3 regions of the Bradyrhizobium sp. ISRA464 genome follow, and region 3 is predicted to be linked to each of the others. Evidence: predicted binding sites of a transcription regulator. Region 3 holds the regulator's gene; each other region holds the start of a gene.

Region 1 (5,402 bases), 4.2 Mb from region 3:
GTTGGGGTGAGGGGCTGCCTCCGCATACTCATTGATAAAGACACTCGCGGAGACTCCCCCTCACCCGGAACGCATCTAGCCCCCGCAAGCGGGGCGAGGTGAAGCGGAGCCCGCGGTTTGATCCGGCCGAAAAACCCGTCCGTTCTAGCCCGCGGCGCGGCGCGGCTTTGCGTTGGCGTCCGGCTCGGACGGCGCCGGAATCTGCATCAGGATGGTCTGGCCGAGCGAGGCGATCTCGATCCCCTCCTCCTGGAAGCGTCGCTTCATGCGGCGGTTGAACTCACGCTGCACCGGCCAGCGGCCGCCATCGGTGCAACGGATCTGGCCGACGATCGTCACGACCGAGCCGTCGACCTTGTCGACGCCCCACAATTCGAGATCGCCGCGGATCAGGGCACGGTACGTCGTCTCGCGGCGCATCTCGGCGACGATGTCCTTCAGGATCTCGCCGGCGCGGTCGGTGTCTTCCTTGAAGGCCACGTTGACGCTGACCGAGGCATTGCCGGCGCCGCGGCTGGCATTGGTGATGGTCGTCACCGCGCTGAACGGCACGACATGCACCGAGCCGTCGCCGGCGCGCAGCCGCATGGTGCGGATCGACACGTTCTCGACCACGCCGGAAAGCCCCGACACGGTCACGGTGTCGCCGACCTGCACGGTGTTCTCCAGCAGCAGGAACAGCCCGGTGATGAGGTCCTGCACCAGCTTCTGCGAGCCGAAGCCGATCGCGATGCCGACGATGCCGGCGCCGGCCAGCAATGGCGCGACATTGACGCCGATCTCGCTCAGCGCGGTCAGCCCGACCACCGCGACGATCACGCACAGCAGCGCGGTGCGCAGCATCGGCTGGAAGGTGCGCAGGCGCGCCGCGCGGGCAAAGTGTCCCTCGCGCGACAGCGTATTGATCTGCCGGTCCATCAGCGCATTGGCCACCTCCCAGATCACGGCGGCGGCGAACGCGGCGATGCCGATCGTCACCAGCGCCGAGATCAGGCGGCTGCCGATCTGCCCGCCATAGAACCAGACGATGGCGTCGACACCCCAGACCTCGAGCAACGCCACGAAGCCGATGAAGGCGATCACCGCCGAGACGATCTTGCGCAGCAGCGGCAGATAGCGGTTGGCGCGCACCTCCAGCCCCGGGAAGCGCTGCAGCAGATCCGGACTGATGCGGAAGCCGCGATCGATCAGGCTCAGCACCACCATGGTGACTAGGCGCGTCACCAACAGCACCGCGATGGTGCCGACGAAATATTGCAGCAACAGCGAATAGCCGTTCTGGATGTTGAGCGCCCATACCGCCCACAGCGCGAGATCGAGCGCGATCGCGAGCACATGCCAGAGCCCGGCGACGCGGTTGCGGACCCGCGCCGCAAGCCCGACGCGGTCGGCCGGCGGGCGGATCGCATCCGCGACCTGCCGGCGGCACTGCAGGATGATCACGACGACGAAGAGATGCACGACCAGCATCACGAGCCGCAGCAGCGCGGCATAGCCGGCGCGATGCAGGCCGAGCAGTAGCGCGACATTGGCAAAGCAGACGCCGGAGACGCCGACGGCGACGATGCGCCGCGCCCAGATCTCGATATAGGCCGCGGTCTCTGCGCGGATGCGGAACAGACCGAACGGTCCCGCCAGCGCCCGCACCGCGCAGATCAGCGCGCGCGAGAACGCGTAGGCGTTGACGACGGCGAGGATCACCAGCCGCGTGGTCGACTGGTCGCCGATCTCGGTGCCGAGCAGCGCGGTGGCGACGCCGACGAACACGACCACCGGCAGCAATTCGAGCAAGAGGCGCCCGAGCACGACGGGCAGCCGGACCACCGATTGCCAGGCCCGCGCCAGGGTGAGCCGGCGGCGCTGCAGCTCGGGCTCAGGCGCAACGTCGGCGACCGACGACGGCGGATCGGCGACCGCGAGCGCCTGCGGCACGCGCGCCGTCTGCGGCAGCCGCGATTCCAGAAATGCCACCGGCCGCTTGATCAGGCGGAACACCACCCATTCGACGGCCAGCGCGCAGCCGAGCACCAGCGCAAGCTTCCAGGCGATGTCGATCAGGAGGCCATAGGCCGCCGGATCATTAGCGGTGCGCACGAACCAGTAATAGAACGCCGGGAAATGCGTCAGCGTCCGCGCAACGTCGGCCACCTCGCGCGACATGTCGGTGACCTGCTCCGACACCATCAGCAGGAGCTGCGCGCCGAGGCTGTCGGCGGTGAGCGGAATCGGGGAGTGCTCTTCCGGTGCGGGTTGCGCCGCCTGCGGCGAGGCATTGGCGATCGCGCGCAGCGTGTTGATGATCTCGCCGCGCTTCCTGTCGTCCTGCAGCGTTTCGAGGGCGCGCTTGGCCTGTTCCGGCGTCAGCGCATCGCCGGTATTGGCTTGCGGCGGCGCCGGCTTGGCGCCGGGCTGCGCGAGGGCAGGAGAAACGAACAGGGTGAGGACGAGAAGGATCGCAAAACGAAGTTTGTGCGACACGAGAGCCTCTTAAAATAAATTGCGCGACAGCAAATTCCTGGCTTGGAATCTGCCCCCGCGCTCGCGTCATGCCGATTTACTCCTTTTCGCCCCGATGATGTGTCGGAAGTTTGCTGGCGCGGCGGCGATCTCTTGGCATTTGCCGCAACATAATCGTCACAAGCGTTGAGCCGCGTTTACGCATGCAGGATGCGTTGTGGGCAAGCCGGCTGAATGGCTCACCACACGCCAGGGCTGAGGCAGGACAATCTTTCGCTTGACGCGCTGGAGCCACTATGATGTTCTTATTTTGTTCCTTTGTTTCCAATTGCGTCTTGGGGGTCTCATGCACGACGTCTTTGCCGACGACGGTCCGGTACAGCTCTTCATTCACGACGACGGCGAGACGCCGCTGGAATTCGTGCAGGACTTGTTGCGCACGGTGTTCGGGAAATCTCAACAGGAAGCCATCGCCTCCGCAGCCTTGATCGAGGCCAAGGGTGCTATTCCGTGCGGCCCCTATCCGGCCCCCGTCGCACGGGCAATGTTCAACAGCGCGAAGTGGTTGATCCGCTCGAACGGCCAGCCGTTGCTGATCACCACCGAGTCCGCCGACGCCAGCCGCCCCTGTGATCTCTGCGAAGCGCCGAGGGCCGTCACGGAGATTCTTCTCTCCGGTACGACCGCCTCCCTGTGCAGCGACTGCCTGCTCGCCGCACGCCGCAGCTCGGAAGAGTTGCCAGGCAACGAGTTTCGATACGCTTTCGTTGCGCTCGATTGGCATTTCGCCGGCGTGCCCCGCAACCTGATCGTGACACGGGCGCGACAGTTTCCAGGCCACATGCGCGCCGATGTTCAGGTCGCGATCGACAAGCTGCTCACGGATCCGATCCATTTCTTCGGCATCCATGAAGAATATCGCTACGAGACGATTGGATTTGCATCATTGATGAAAGACAGCCGCAACGCGCCGGCGATCGCACCACCGCAGTATCAAGACGTCGACATCGGCGAGCCTGAGCCGGTGAAGTGCCTCGTTAACGGTTTGTGGCTGTGCCGGTCCGGCGCGCTACGCTATGCGGTGCTGCTGACCTATCATCGTGAGTATGACCGCGAACCGGCCGTTCGGATCGAAATCGGATTGCCGGCGGGCGCTGCCGGCGATGCCTTCGTACAGCGCACTTTTGCCGAACTGGAAATTGCCGTGCATGCGGCCCGGTCCTATCGCGGCAAGATCCTCTCGCTGGAGGGCGGCTCTGATTACCGGGGACGTTCGCGCGGCGTGACCGTGCATCGCCTGCCGACGGTCGATCGCGACGCCGTGATCCTGCCGGACCGGACGCTGCGGCTGCTCGAGCGCAATGTGCTCGATTTCGTCGGAAGCCGCGAGCTGCTGCGCAAGCTTGGCCAATCGACCCGCAAGGGCATCCTGCTCTATGGCCCGCCCGGCACCGGCAAGACGCACACCATCCGCTACCTCGCCACCAATCTGCCCGGCCACACGACGCTGATCATCACCGCCGAGCAGGTCGGCCTGCTCGGCGCCTATATGAACCTTGCGCGCCTGCTGCAGCCGACCATGGTGGTGATCGAGGACGTCGATTTGATCGCACGCAGCCGCGAGGAGATGGGCGGGCCTTGCGAGGAATCGCTGCTCAACAAGCTGCTCAATGAGATGGACGGCTTGAAGGAGGATTGCGATATCCTGTTCGTGCTGACGACCAACCGGCCAGAAGAGCTGGAAAGCGCGCTCGCCGGCCGGCCCGGCCGCATCGACCAGGCGATCGAGGTACCGCTGCCCGACGAGATCGGACGCGACAAGCTGGTCCGGCTCTATGGCAAGGGCCTGCCGCTCGAACAGCCCGTCATCGACGACGCGGTGCGGCGCACGGAAGGCGTCAGCGCCGCCTTCATCAAGGAACTGATGCGCCGCCTCGCCCAAGCCAGCATCGCCCGCGACGGCGGCCAGAATATCACGTCGGCCGATATCGAGGGAGCGCTGAACGAGATGCTGTTCGACGGCGGCCACCTCAACGTCAAATTGCTCGGCGGCGCGCAGAGAATGAGTGCGTCGCGGTAGAGGCACAGCGCGTTCTCGGTACGCGTGTCTCGCAGACGCGACGCGGCAGGAATGCGTTGATCGCCGCTCAATCCCGCAGCGCCGGCGGCAGCAGCAGCTCGCGCTCGCCGGCCGCGACGCGCGCGAGTTCGGCGGAGGTTCGTGCCAGCACGCCCTCCCAGGCCTGCGGCTTGTCCTGGCGGAACATCCGCATGGTCGGATACCAGGGACTGTCCGCGCGGTCGCGCAGCCAGCGCCAATCGAGCGCGTAGGGGCACAAGAGCCAGACCGGACGGCCGAATCTCCGCGCGAGAACGATATCGGCGCCCGCCCTTGACACGGTTGCTATCATGTAACATGTAACGTTACATGAACCGCGATAGCCGTTTATCGAGCGTGCTGCACGGCCTCCTCCACATGATCGGGGCGGCCGAACCGGTGACGTCGGACCAGCTTGCCCAGGCGATGGCGACCAATCCGGTCGTCGTCCGCCGCGTCATGGCCGGGCTTCGCGAGCAAAGCCTTGTCCGCTCCGAGAAAGGTCATGGCGGCGGCTGGACGATGGCGCGCGATCCATCCGACATCACGCTCGCGGACATCTATCGCGCGGTCGGCGCGCCGACGATCATCGCCATGGGCCACCGCTCGGAAAAGCCCGGCTGCCTGGTCGAGCAGGCCGTCAACGATGCGCTCGGGGATACGTTTCGCGAGGTCGAAGGGATCTTCCTGACACGGCTCGGTGCCGTGACGCTCGAAGCGCTTGCCAAGGATTTCAACCGCCGACTCGCGAAACACCGGCAGTCACTCGAGGATCAGGTACATGCAGCACGGTGAGCAGACCGATCAACTGCCGTTCAACGATCCCGCGCGCTGGGACAAGATGGCT
Region 2 (5,402 bases), 2.3 Mb from region 3:
GCGGCACTGGAACACGGTGACGCGACGCCTGTCAGCCGCGGTGGTATCGGACATCGCCGCGCTCATCGACGTCTACAAGAACTATCCGCAGGACAAGGACCGCGCGCAGCTTCGCCACATCGCCCAGAAGCTGCAGCTCGTGGTCGATTTCCTCCCCGCGGGCGACATGCCGCCGCCGGGACCGAAGCCGTTCTTCTCGCTGCTCGACCAGACGCTGTCGGTCCAGCTCGGGCGGCAGATCAACCGGCCGTTCTGGATCGACACCGTCGGCAATTCCAACCTGGTCGAGATCCGCGTGCAGCTCGACGATGCGGTGATGCGGATCTTCGCCCAGCGCAGCGCAGCCTACGCCTCCAATTCGGAGATCTTCATCTTCTGGATGCTCGGCACCTCGACCATCCTCTTGATCGTCGCCGTGCTGTTCCTGCGCAACCAGATCAAGCCGATCCTCAGACTCGCCGATGCCGCCGAAAGCTTCGGCAAGGGCCGCGAGGCGCCGAATTTCCGGCCGCGCGGCGCGCGCGAGGTGCGGCGCGCGGCGCAGGCGTTTATCGAGATGAAGGCGCGCGTCGAGCGTTCGATCGAGCAACGCACCGCGATGCTGGCCGGCGTCTCACATGACCTGCGCACCATCCTGACACGCTTCAAGCTGGAGCTCGCCTTGCTCGGCGAAGGCCCCGAAATCGAGGCGATGCGCAAGGATGTCGACGAGATGTCGATGATGCTGGAGGACTATCTCGCCTTCGCCCGTGGCGATTCCGGCGAGGTCGCGCAGCCGACCGACATGGCGATGGCGCTGGAGGAGTTGCGCAGCGACGCCGAACGCCATGGCCATACCGCGACGGTAGCGTTCCACGGCCTGCCGGTCGTGACGGTGAAACCGGCATCGTTCAAGCGCTGCCTCGGCAACCTCGTCTCCAATGCGGCGCGCCATGCCAACACGATCTCGATCACCGGCCATCGCGACCACCGCTATCTCACCGTGACCGTCGACGACGACGGGCCCGGCATTCCGGCAAACATGCGCGAAGAGGTGTTCAAGCCGTTCCTGCGGCTCGACGATGCCCGCAACCAGGACGAAGGCGGCAGCGGGCTTGGACTTGCGATCGCGCGCGACATCGCGCGCTCGCATGGCGGCGATATCATGCTCGGCGAAAGTCCGATGGGCGGGTTGCGAGCAGCCGTGCGGGTGCCGGTGTAGCGAGTATCTGAGGCAGATCCGCCATCCTGAGGTGCGAGCGCTTGCGAGCCTCGAAGGATGCACGGCCACCGTCCGGGCCGGCGTGCTTCGAGACGCGCGCTTTGCGCGCTCCTCAGCATGACGGAGATAAAATTCAGGCGCGCGGCAACAGCTGAGTGCGGCACCCTACTTCTGCTTGGGCAGGAGCCCCTTCAGCTTTTCCATGTCCTTGACGTTCATCTTCATGCCGCCGGGCATGATCATGTCGCCGGGCTTCTGGTCGCTCTTGCACGCGCCGAGCCACTTCGCCTCGATCATCGTCGTGCTGTCGCGCGCGCCGGACGGGCCGCCCTCCACGTGCGAGGTGCTTTTAACGGTATAGGCCGAGTTGAAGTCGCCGGCGATCTCGGCATGCGAGGTCACCGTCACACCGGCGACGCCGCAGACGCTGTCGCTGACATAGCCGGTGGCAGTCTTCTGGATGTCCTGCTTGGAGCAGACCTGCTTCGCCATCGGCGCGGCCGTCGTGCTCATCTCCTTGTCGGTGGACTCGTCGGTGCAATGCTGCATGGTCATTTCCGGCATCGACGAGCCGGTCTTGACCATCTTCATCTCCCACAGGCCCGCCTTGCGGGTCGGCAGATCGACCGCGCTGGCAGCGCCGGCCGACAACACCAGGCAAACGGCCGAACCAAGCAAAGCAAGACGTCGCGCCATAGCGATTGACTCCCGGTTACCGATCGCAGGGTTCGACGGCGCTCAGTAGCGCGTACGCAACGGCCGATGTGCGGAGCCGTAGGGCACCCAGCGGCAGGCAAACGAGATGTAGCCACCCGGATAGGACTGCACGGAGAGGAATTTCACCACCTTGCCGTAGGAGGCACAGTGATCGACGGCGAGCAGCCGCGCATCGGTCTGCATCGCCAGCGAGTAGGCGATAATACCGCCGGTATCATTGCCCTTGAACGGCGGTACCGGCTGCAGCCAATCGGCCCGCGCCGGCACGACGGCCAGCATCCCGCAAACGGCAACCAGGCACGCGGCCAATTTCCTTCGCATCGGAGACTCCATTTCCGCCTGTAGCCAACATAGAGCGCGCCGGCGGTCGTGAAAAGAACGCGCGGTTCGCCGAAGTGGACTTCTCCGCAGGTGTTGCCGCGCTGCACTTGACCTTGTCGGGGCTTCACGGCACCGTCCGCCACATCGGATTATCGGGTGGATTCCCATGCGCGACCTGTTCATGTCAGCCAAAAAGCTCGGTGTTGGTGCCGCGCTCGTGTTCGGCCTGCTAGCCTCCGGGGGGACAGCGCAGGCTGCGAACCCGTTCGAGCTGAATTTCTGGCTGTCCGGGCCGCGCTATGACGGCAACGTCGCCCCCTGCGAGAGCGCCCTCCCCGTCATCAGCGAGCAATTCCATGAGAAGGAAGCCACCTTCTGGAATTCACCGCTGGTGATCACCGGCTACGACCGGATCCATGAGACCGCCTTCCGTCCCTGGCAATCCGACAATATCCCGCGCCGTTATTGCTCCGGCAACGTGATGCTGAGCGACGGCAAGATGCGCAAAGTGCACTTTTCGATCATCGAGGACGGCGGCTTCGCCGGCTTCAACCAGGGTGTCGAATGGTGCGTCAGCGGGCTCGACCGCGACTGGGCTTACAACCCCTCCTGCCGGGCCGCGCGACCCTGATTTCCCCACCAGGACCCTGATTTCCCCACCAGATTGACGAGCCAGCGTCCGCGAGCCGTCCGCTCGCGGGCGGATGACGCATTTGTTCTTGAAATGTTCTGGTCGCCTGCTAGGTTCTAAACCGTCGAGTGAGGGAGCGTTTGATGCATCGGTTGGCCATAATTTCCCGATTTCTGGTTTCAATTGCAGCCTTGGTCCTATGCACTACGGTCACGGCGTCGGCTCAGGATCGCCGACAGAACGCACCGGGTGAGTTCGATTTTTACGTGCTGTCGCTGTCGTGGTCGCCATCCTTCTGCGAGGCGGCGAGCGAACGCGGCAACAACGGCCGCGGCACGCAGGCCCAGTGCGGCGGACGGCCGTACTCCTTTGTGGTGCACGGCTTGTGGCCGCAATATGAGCGCGGTTTCCCGGAATACTGCCAACGGCCCTCGCCGCGGCTCGCCCGCGGCATCATGAGCTCGATGCTCGACCTAATGCCGGCGCCCGGCCTGATCTACAACGAATGGGACAAGCACGGCACCTGCTCGGGCCTCGGCGAGCGCGCCTATTTCGCGACCATCCGCAAGGCGCGCGCCGCCGTGAAGATCCCCGAGGAGTTTCTGCAATTGTCGGAGCCGAAGACGATCTCGCCCGACGATCTGGAAGCCGCATTCATCAAGGTCAATCCGGGGCTCAGCAGCTCGGCGATCGCGGTCACCTGCGACAGCAGGCGGCTCAGCGAGGTGCGGATCTGCCTCAGCAAGGATCTCCAGTTCCGTTCCTGCGAAGAGATCGATCGCCGCGCCTGCCGCCGCGACCAGGTGCTGATGCCGCCGATGCGTGGCGGCTAGGACTTAGCATTCCCGCCACTGTGACGAGCGTCGGCGGCGCCCGCATCCGCCGGTGCTCAGCGAGCGACGGCGGACATGTCGCCGTGCTCGCAACGACGTGGTAACGGCTATCGCATGAACTACCGTCACGCCTTTCATGCCGGCAACTTCGCCGACGTCATCAAGCACATCGTGCTGGTGCGCATGCTTACCTATTTGCAGGAGAAGCAGGCGGCGTTCCGCGTCATCGACACCCATGCCGGCGCCGGGCTGTACGATCTGACGTCGAGCGAAGCGCAGCGCGGCGGCGAATGGCTCACCGGCATCGCGCGCCTGATGCAGGCGCGCTTCTCCGACAAGGCGCAGCCGCTGGTCACGCCGTATCTCGACATCGTCAGGGCGTTCAATCCGAAGGCGGAGCTGAAAACCTATCCCGGCTCACCCTTGATCGCACACGCGCTGCTGCGACCGCAGGATCGCCTCACCGCCTGCGAGATCGAGCCAACGGCACGCAAGCAACTGATCGACGCGTTGCGGCGCGACACGCAGGCCCGCGTCGTCGATCTCGATGGCTGGACGGCGCTTCCTGCGTTCGTGCCGCCGAACGAGCGGCGCGGCCTGGTGGTGATCGATCCGCCATTCGAGGCCAAGGACGAGTTCGAGCGGCTGGCAAAAGGGTTCTCGGAAGCGTTCGCAAAGTGGCCGACCGGCACGTATCTTTTGTGGTACCCCGTAAAATCCCGGAGGGCCACAGACGACCTCGCGCACAGCGTGGCCGCGGCGGCCGCAACAAGCAAACCGGCCGGCAAGTGCTTGCGTTTGGAATTCAGCGTAGCACCGCAGGAAACGGGCGGCGGCCTCGTTTCCACCGGGCTTTTGATGGTGAATCCGCCGTGGACGCTGGCGAGCGAGCTGAAGCTCATCCTGCCCGAACTCGAGAAGCCGTTAGGCCAGGGCGGTGCAGCCCGCTTCAGACTTGAAACGCCAAAACCTTAATCCGGCGCCCACCGAAAAGTGCGATTTGAGCGTAGTCAATCTGCGCGGAACCGTATTATGCTCATGCTGTTACGACTGGCTTTACGTTCCGCTTCCGCGAATGGTTGCGGCGGAGTGACAAGGCCGAGATAAATCCAGGCAGACCGGCGGCGTGACGCCGGCCTGTTCAGGTGGCCAAGCTTCCGACAAGCGAATGTCGGTCAACCGCTGCGCGGCGTGCGTAGCGGTGGAGCAATACGGGGGAGGAGTTTCCCGATGGCCATGACTGGGACAGTCAAGTTCTTCAACGGAGAGCGGGGCTACGGCTTCATCAAGCCCGATGATGGCGGCCGCGATGTGTTCGTTCACATCACAGCCGTCGAGCGGGCGGGATTGAAGGACCTGACTGAAGGACAGCGCATTACATTCGAGGTCGAGCCGGACAAGAAGGGCAAAGGCCCCAAGGCGGTCAACCTGGTGGTTTCATCGTGAGTGCGCGCGTGATCCGGACAATCGGAAGCCTGGCTTCCGAAATGGATCATGCGCGAGCGAGAGACCTGAGATCGTGCCGCGATTGCATGCGATCGCGTCGTGATCCCGGACTCACGACGAAAGCGGAATGACGCGTTGCGTGTGAACTGCCTGCCGGGCACACGACTCGTGCTCGCTGCGTGATCACCTGCATGATGCGGCCGCCCGAGTGCGGACTCCGCAGAGTTGGAAACGTGCGGCCGACCGAATGCTT
Region 3 (5,402 bases):
TGTATTTCTCGGCCGAACACGAGCCGGTGCTGTGGGTCGCGGCGTCGGTCGCGATCGCACTGTGTGCTCTGGCGTTCCTGCTGCGGCGACAGCGGCTGTTTCCCGCGATCGTGATGGTGGCGGCGGTGGCTGCGGGCTTTGCCACCGCGACGTGGAGGACGGCGCACGTCGCGCACACCGTGCTGGCCCGGCCGATGTTCTCGGTAGCGCTGACCGGCTTCGTCGAGACCCGCGACATCCGCGAGAAGACCGACCGTTTCGTGCTGCGCGTCGTCTCGATGGAGAGCCCGCGCGACGCGACCAGGCTCGATCGCGTGCGGCTCTCGGTCAAGAAGGGCACCGCGCCCGAAGTCGGCAGCTTCGTCGCGTTGAAGGCGCGGCTGCTGCCGCCGCTCGGGCCGCAGCGCCCGGGCTCCTATGATTTCGGCCGTGACCTCTATTTCCAGGGCATCGGCGCCTCCGGCTTCGTGATGGGCGCCGTCAAGACGACGGAGCCGCCGGCGAGCGGCGGGTTCGCGCTGCGGTACGCCGCCTTCATGCAGGGCCTGCGCGACGCCATCGATGCGCGGATCCGCACCACGCTCGACGGCGACCAGCGCGCGATCGCGACTGCGCTGCTCACCGGCCGGCGCGATGCGATCACGACGCCGGTCAACGATGCGATGTTCATCTCGGGGCTTGGCCACCTGCTGTCGATCTCCGGCTACCACATGGCCGTCGTCGCGGGCGTGGTGTTCTTCGCGGTGCGTGCGCTGCTCGCGCTGTTCCCGGCGCTGACGGCGGGGGATCCGATCAAGAAATGGGCGGCCGCCGCAGCCCTCGTCGCCGCCGCCTTCTATCTCATGCTGTCGGGGGCCGAGGTTGCGACCCAGCGATCCTTTTTCATGACGGCGGTGGTGCTGATCGCTGTGATCGTCGATCGCCGCGCGATCACGTTCCGCACGCTGGCGGTGGCTGCGCTGATCGTGCTCGTGATCGCGCCGGAAGCGCTGGTGCATCCGAGCTTCCAGATGTCGTTCGCGGCTACCCTCGGGCTGGTGGCGCTGGTGCAGATCGGGATGCCGAGCCTGTTGGCCTCGCCTGATCACTCGGTGACGGCGCGGGTGGCGCTGTGGGGCGGGCGCGAGATCGCCATGCTGGTGTTGGCCTCGCTGGTGGCGGGGCTCGCCACGACGCCCTACGCCGCGTTCCACTTCCACCGCGTCACGCCCTACGGGCTGCTCGCCAATCTCGCGGCGATGCCGGTGGTGTCGGCGGTGGTGATGCCGGCGGGCCTGCTGGGGCTCGCCGCGATGCCGTTCGGGTTCGACGGCGTGTTCTGGGCGATCATGGGCGTTGGCATCGACTGGATGATCGTGGTGACGCAATGGGTCGCCGCCCCGCCGGGCGCGGTCGGGCGCATGGCGGCGTTCGGCACCGGGCCGCTGATCGTGGCGAGCGCCGGCCTCGTCCTGCTCGGGTTGTTGCGCACGCCGTTGCGCTGGTCGGGCGCGGCGCTGCTTGCGGTGGCGCTGATCTGGGCGGTGCGGGTGCCGCAGTCGGACGTGCTGGTCGCGGCCGACGGCCGCAATGTGGCGGTCCGCGGCGGCGACGGGCGGCTGCATCTGATGCGGAGCGGCAAGGACGCCTTCCTGATCAAGGAGTGGCTGGCGGCGGACGCCGACGCGCGGACGGCGGCCGACGCCTCGCTCGCGGACGGCGTCTCCTGCGACGAGAACGGCTGCGTGACCCAGGGCGCGGGCGGCATGCTCGTTTCGCTGGCGATGCGGCCCGCGGCGCTGGCCGACGATTGCGAGCGTGCGGCGCTGATCGTGACGGCACGGCCGGCGCCGCAGGGCTGCGCGGCCTCGGTGATCGATGCCGAACGGCTGCGGCGGCGCCACGGCGCGCTGGTGCTGCGCCGCACCCGCGATGGCTTTGCCGTCGATGCGGTCAGGCCCGGCGGGATCGACCGGCCATGGACGCCGGCGGTTCCCGGCGACACCGAGAGCGAGACCGCGCTGCGCCTGCCCGGCCGCGCGCCGCGCCCGGCGGTGGATGCGACCCCGGCGGAGGCCGATCTGCAGGGCGACGATTAGTGCTGATCGGGGAGGGGATGGGTCGGCAGGTCAAAGGCGCCGAGGTGATACTCGTCCGAGTCAGGATCGGCGTCGGGCTTCTTGACTAGGGTAAACGTCGCTTCGGGGAATTGCTGCCAGACCTTCAGGTCGTCAGCCGTCACGGTCAGCCAGCCGAACCGGAACATGTAGCGGCCCGGCTCCGTGACGCGTCCAGCCTTTTGCCATGTGACCTTGTCGACCACCGAGCACGTCCTTGTCCGTGAGCGATGATGCGCCAAGGCGCCGTCCGACGCAAATCCCCAGACGCGCCCCGGAACCCGAAGTCCGGGGTCGCTCGAAATCGGTTAGGTCACATGCCGCAGGTCCAAACTCATCCTGCGGCCATGATGCGCTCAACCCAAAAACAGCGACGCGAATGCAGAGGGCCGCCGCTCGACCACCTTCGGCTTCTCGACGACAGGCGGGTGAAGAGCGGGTAGCTGCAGTACGGTGACGTGCTGTCCTTCGACGAGCTGGGTCACCAGCACATGGCTGCCGTCGGGGAATTCGACCGCATCATGATGGCGATCGGGAACGTCGGGCTCGACTTCGTTGAACACGCCGACGCGGAAGCCGATCGTCTTGGTCCAGATCCAGCGGCTGTCGTAGCGCACGTTCTCGACGAACGCGAGCTCGGTGCCGGGAAGCATGCAGACCGCGACATTTGGATCGCTCTCCGAAGCAAAGCCGCGGGTTGACGTGCCGCGGAATGTCGTGGTGATCAGCGTCTCTCCGACAACGGCGGGGCGCGATGCCACGGCGTGCAGACTATAGTCACACATCGGATGGCTCCTCATTTCGAGATAGCGACCCGTGCCTCTCCTGAGGCGCAGGCCTCTACCAGAGTGGACGACAGCAAACGAGGTTCTTCCCGTTTCTGGGCGATTGTACGACTGGCTGCGGAAGGCTCCGATCACAAACGCGCTACAGCGTTCCGGTGGTATCGGGACGCGCCGGAGGCCCTCGCGCAGCGCAGTCTATAGGCAACGGCGTTGCGCGTCGCTCGTTCCCTCACAACATGTGTTCAACTGCACGAAGGCACGCCGCGCTGCACGCGGTCGCGGCTGGACATGCGACGCGGTCAGTATTTGCGATAGAGCCCGATCAGCTTGCCCTGGATCCGTACGCGGTTTGGCGGCAGGATGCGCACTTCATAGGCGGTATTGGCAGGCTCGAGCGCGATCGACGCGCCGCGGCGGCGGAAGCGCTTCAGCGTCGCTTCCTCCTCGTCGATCAGCGCCACCACGATGTCGCCGGTGTTGGCGGTGTCGTTGCGCTGGATCAGCGCCATGTCGCCGTCGAGGATGCCGGCGTCGACCATGGAGTCGCCGCGCACCTCCAGCGCATAATGTTCGCCGGCGCCGAGCATGTCCGGCGGCACGCTGATGGTGTGGCTGCGGGTCTGCAGCGCCTCGATCGGCGTACCGGCCGCGATCCGGCCCATGACAGGGACGGCGACCGGCCGGTTGCCGTCATCCTCGGCGATCTGCGGCGTGCTGGAGCGCTTGCCGAGCGTGCCCTCGATAACACTGGGGGTGAAGCCGCGGCGGCCGTTGCCGCCGCCGGCCGAGAGTTCGGGAAGCTTGATCACCTCGATGGCGCGGGCGCGGTTCGGCAGGCGGCGGATGAAGCCGCGCTCCTCCAGTGCTGTAATGAGGCGGTGGATACCGGACTTCGAGCGCAGGTCGAGCGCATCCTTCATCTCGTCGAAAGAGGGCGGGACGCCGGCCTCCTTCAGACGTTCATTGATGAAACGCAGAAGTTCGTACTGTTTGCGCGTGAGCATCTCGAGTATTCCCCCGGTTGATAGCGTCGTTCGATTCCGAGACCTTCAGGGAGCCTGACCTCGGGAGCGCGAGACTTGCGACACTCCTCAGTGCGCTCCCATTTGTAGACACCAGTACTCGAAACAAATCATGAACGGACACTATATGTTCGATATGTGTTCCGCAACCACTTAATTTCCGGTGAACGCAGCCGCTCGCGCCTGATCGGTGCGGTCGCAAAGCCTCACTCAGGCAGTGTCAGGATCTCGCACGCCTCGCCTTTGACGGCCGCCGGCGCGAACGGCGGACGGATCACAAGTGCCCGTGCCGCAGCAAGATTCCCCAACAGCGAGCTGTCCTGCTGGGTGACGGGTGTCGCGATCAGCTTGCCGTCGTCGCGCTCTTCGAGCCGCGCACGGAGATAGTCCTCGCGCTGATCGTTGGCGGCGAGGTCACGGCCAAGCAGGGCGCTGTCGCGGACATGATGAATCACTTTTCGGCCGCTCAGGGCGCGAATCAACGGCACCAGAAACAGGAAGGCGCAGACATAGGACGACACCGGATTTCCGGGCAGGCCGATCACCCGCATTGTTCCCAGCCGGCCATGCATCATCGGCTTGCCCGGCCGCATCGCGATCCGCCAGAACGCCATCCGGACGCCCTCCGCCTCCAGCGACTGCTTGACGAGATCATGATCGCCGACCGAGGCGCCGCCGGTGGTGATCAGGATGTCGGCGTCCGCCTCCCGCGCCTGGCGGATGCCGGCCGTGGTGGCCGCCACCGTATCGGCGGCGATGCCGAGGTCGACGGTCTCCGCGCCCTCCGCGCGGGCCAGGGCCCGCAGCGCGTAGCCGTTGGAATAGACAATCTGGCCGGGGCCGGGGCGGGAGCCCGGCATCACCAGCTCGTCGCCGGTCGCCAGCACCGCGACCTTCGGACGGCGGCGCACGGCGAGTTCCGGATAGTTCATGGCCGCGGCGAGCGAGAGCGCGCGGTCGGAGAGGCGGCTGCCGGCCGCAAGCAGCACGTCGCCCGCGTGGAAGTCGACGCCAGCGGAGCGGATGTGCCGTCCCTTCGCGGCGGCCTCGGTGATCGTGATGTGGTCGCCGTCAGCCTTGGTGTCTTCCTGGATAATGACGGCGTCCGCGCCGTCAGGGATCACGCCGCCGGTGAAGATCCGCACCGCTTCGCCCGCGCCGACCGTCCGCTCGAACGGGCGGCCGGCGGCGACTTCGCCAATCACCTTCAGCCTGGCCGACAGGTCGGACGCATCGGCCGCGCGCACCGCATAGCCGTCCATCGCCGACATGGCCTGCGGCGGCTGCGTGCGCCGCGCCGCGACGTCGCGCGCCAGCGTGCGGTGGTAGGCGGCATCGAGCGCGACCGTCTCCTCCGGCAGCGGTTCGGCGCCGGCGAGAATGGCTGACAGGGCATCGGCAACCGGCATCAGGGCCACGGGCAGGGCTCCTCAAATCCCAAGGTCTTCATATTCCAAGTGCGGTGAGTGCCCTTGCCACGTCATCCGTCGATGTCACAT

The links. Region 3 encodes LexA, which represses DNA repair genes until DNA is damaged. Its sites were predicted from a motif close to TGTTCNNNNTGTGTTCNG; they were not measured.
Region 1: MTX19_RS37820 (ATP-dependent Clp protease adaptor ClpS) is a predicted target of LexA. The motif match lies at 2,758-2,775, and genes of this name have one in related genera.
Region 2: MTX19_RS07620 (ribonuclease T2) is a predicted target of LexA. The motif match lies at 2,954-2,971, and genes of this name have one in related genera.

What each region holds. Positions count from the first base shown of each region.
Region 1 covers NZ_CP094526.1:8,163,301-8,168,702, forward strand. The annotation lists gene MTX19_RS37815 (mechanosensitive ion channel domain-containing protein) at 145-2,478, opposite strand; gene MTX19_RS37820 (ATP-dependent Clp protease adaptor ClpS) at 2,804-4,537, shown strand; partial or broken gene MTX19_RS37825 (hypothetical protein) at 4,605-4,814, opposite strand; gene MTX19_RS37830 (Rrf2 family transcriptional regulator) at 4,886-5,350, shown strand; gene MTX19_RS37835 (class I SAM-dependent methyltransferase) at 5,337-5,402, shown strand, end outside.
Region 2 covers NZ_CP094526.1:1,619,668-1,625,069, reverse strand. The annotation lists gene MTX19_RS07640 (ATP-binding protein) at 1-1,201, shown strand, start outside; gene MTX19_RS07635 (DUF3617 family protein) at 1,367-1,897, opposite strand; gene MTX19_RS07630 (hypothetical protein) at 1,940-2,239, opposite strand; gene MTX19_RS07625 (hypothetical protein) at 2,406-2,870, shown strand; gene MTX19_RS07620 (ribonuclease T2) at 3,014-3,703, shown strand; gene rlmJ (23S rRNA (adenine(2030)-N(6))-methyltransferase RlmJ) at 3,818-4,678, shown strand; gene MTX19_RS07610 (cold-shock protein) at 4,934-5,149, shown strand.
Region 3 covers NZ_CP094526.1:3,950,355-3,955,756, forward strand. The annotation lists gene MTX19_RS18585 (ComEC/Rec2 family competence protein) at 1-2,078, shown strand, start outside; gene MTX19_RS18590 (hypothetical protein) at 2,075-2,302, opposite strand; gene MTX19_RS18595 (hypothetical protein) at 2,453-2,881, opposite strand; gene lexA (transcriptional repressor LexA) at 3,181-3,885, opposite strand; gene glp (gephyrin-like molybdotransferase Glp) at 4,110-5,321, opposite strand; gene MTX19_RS18610 (HAD family phosphatase) at 5,350-5,402, opposite strand, start outside.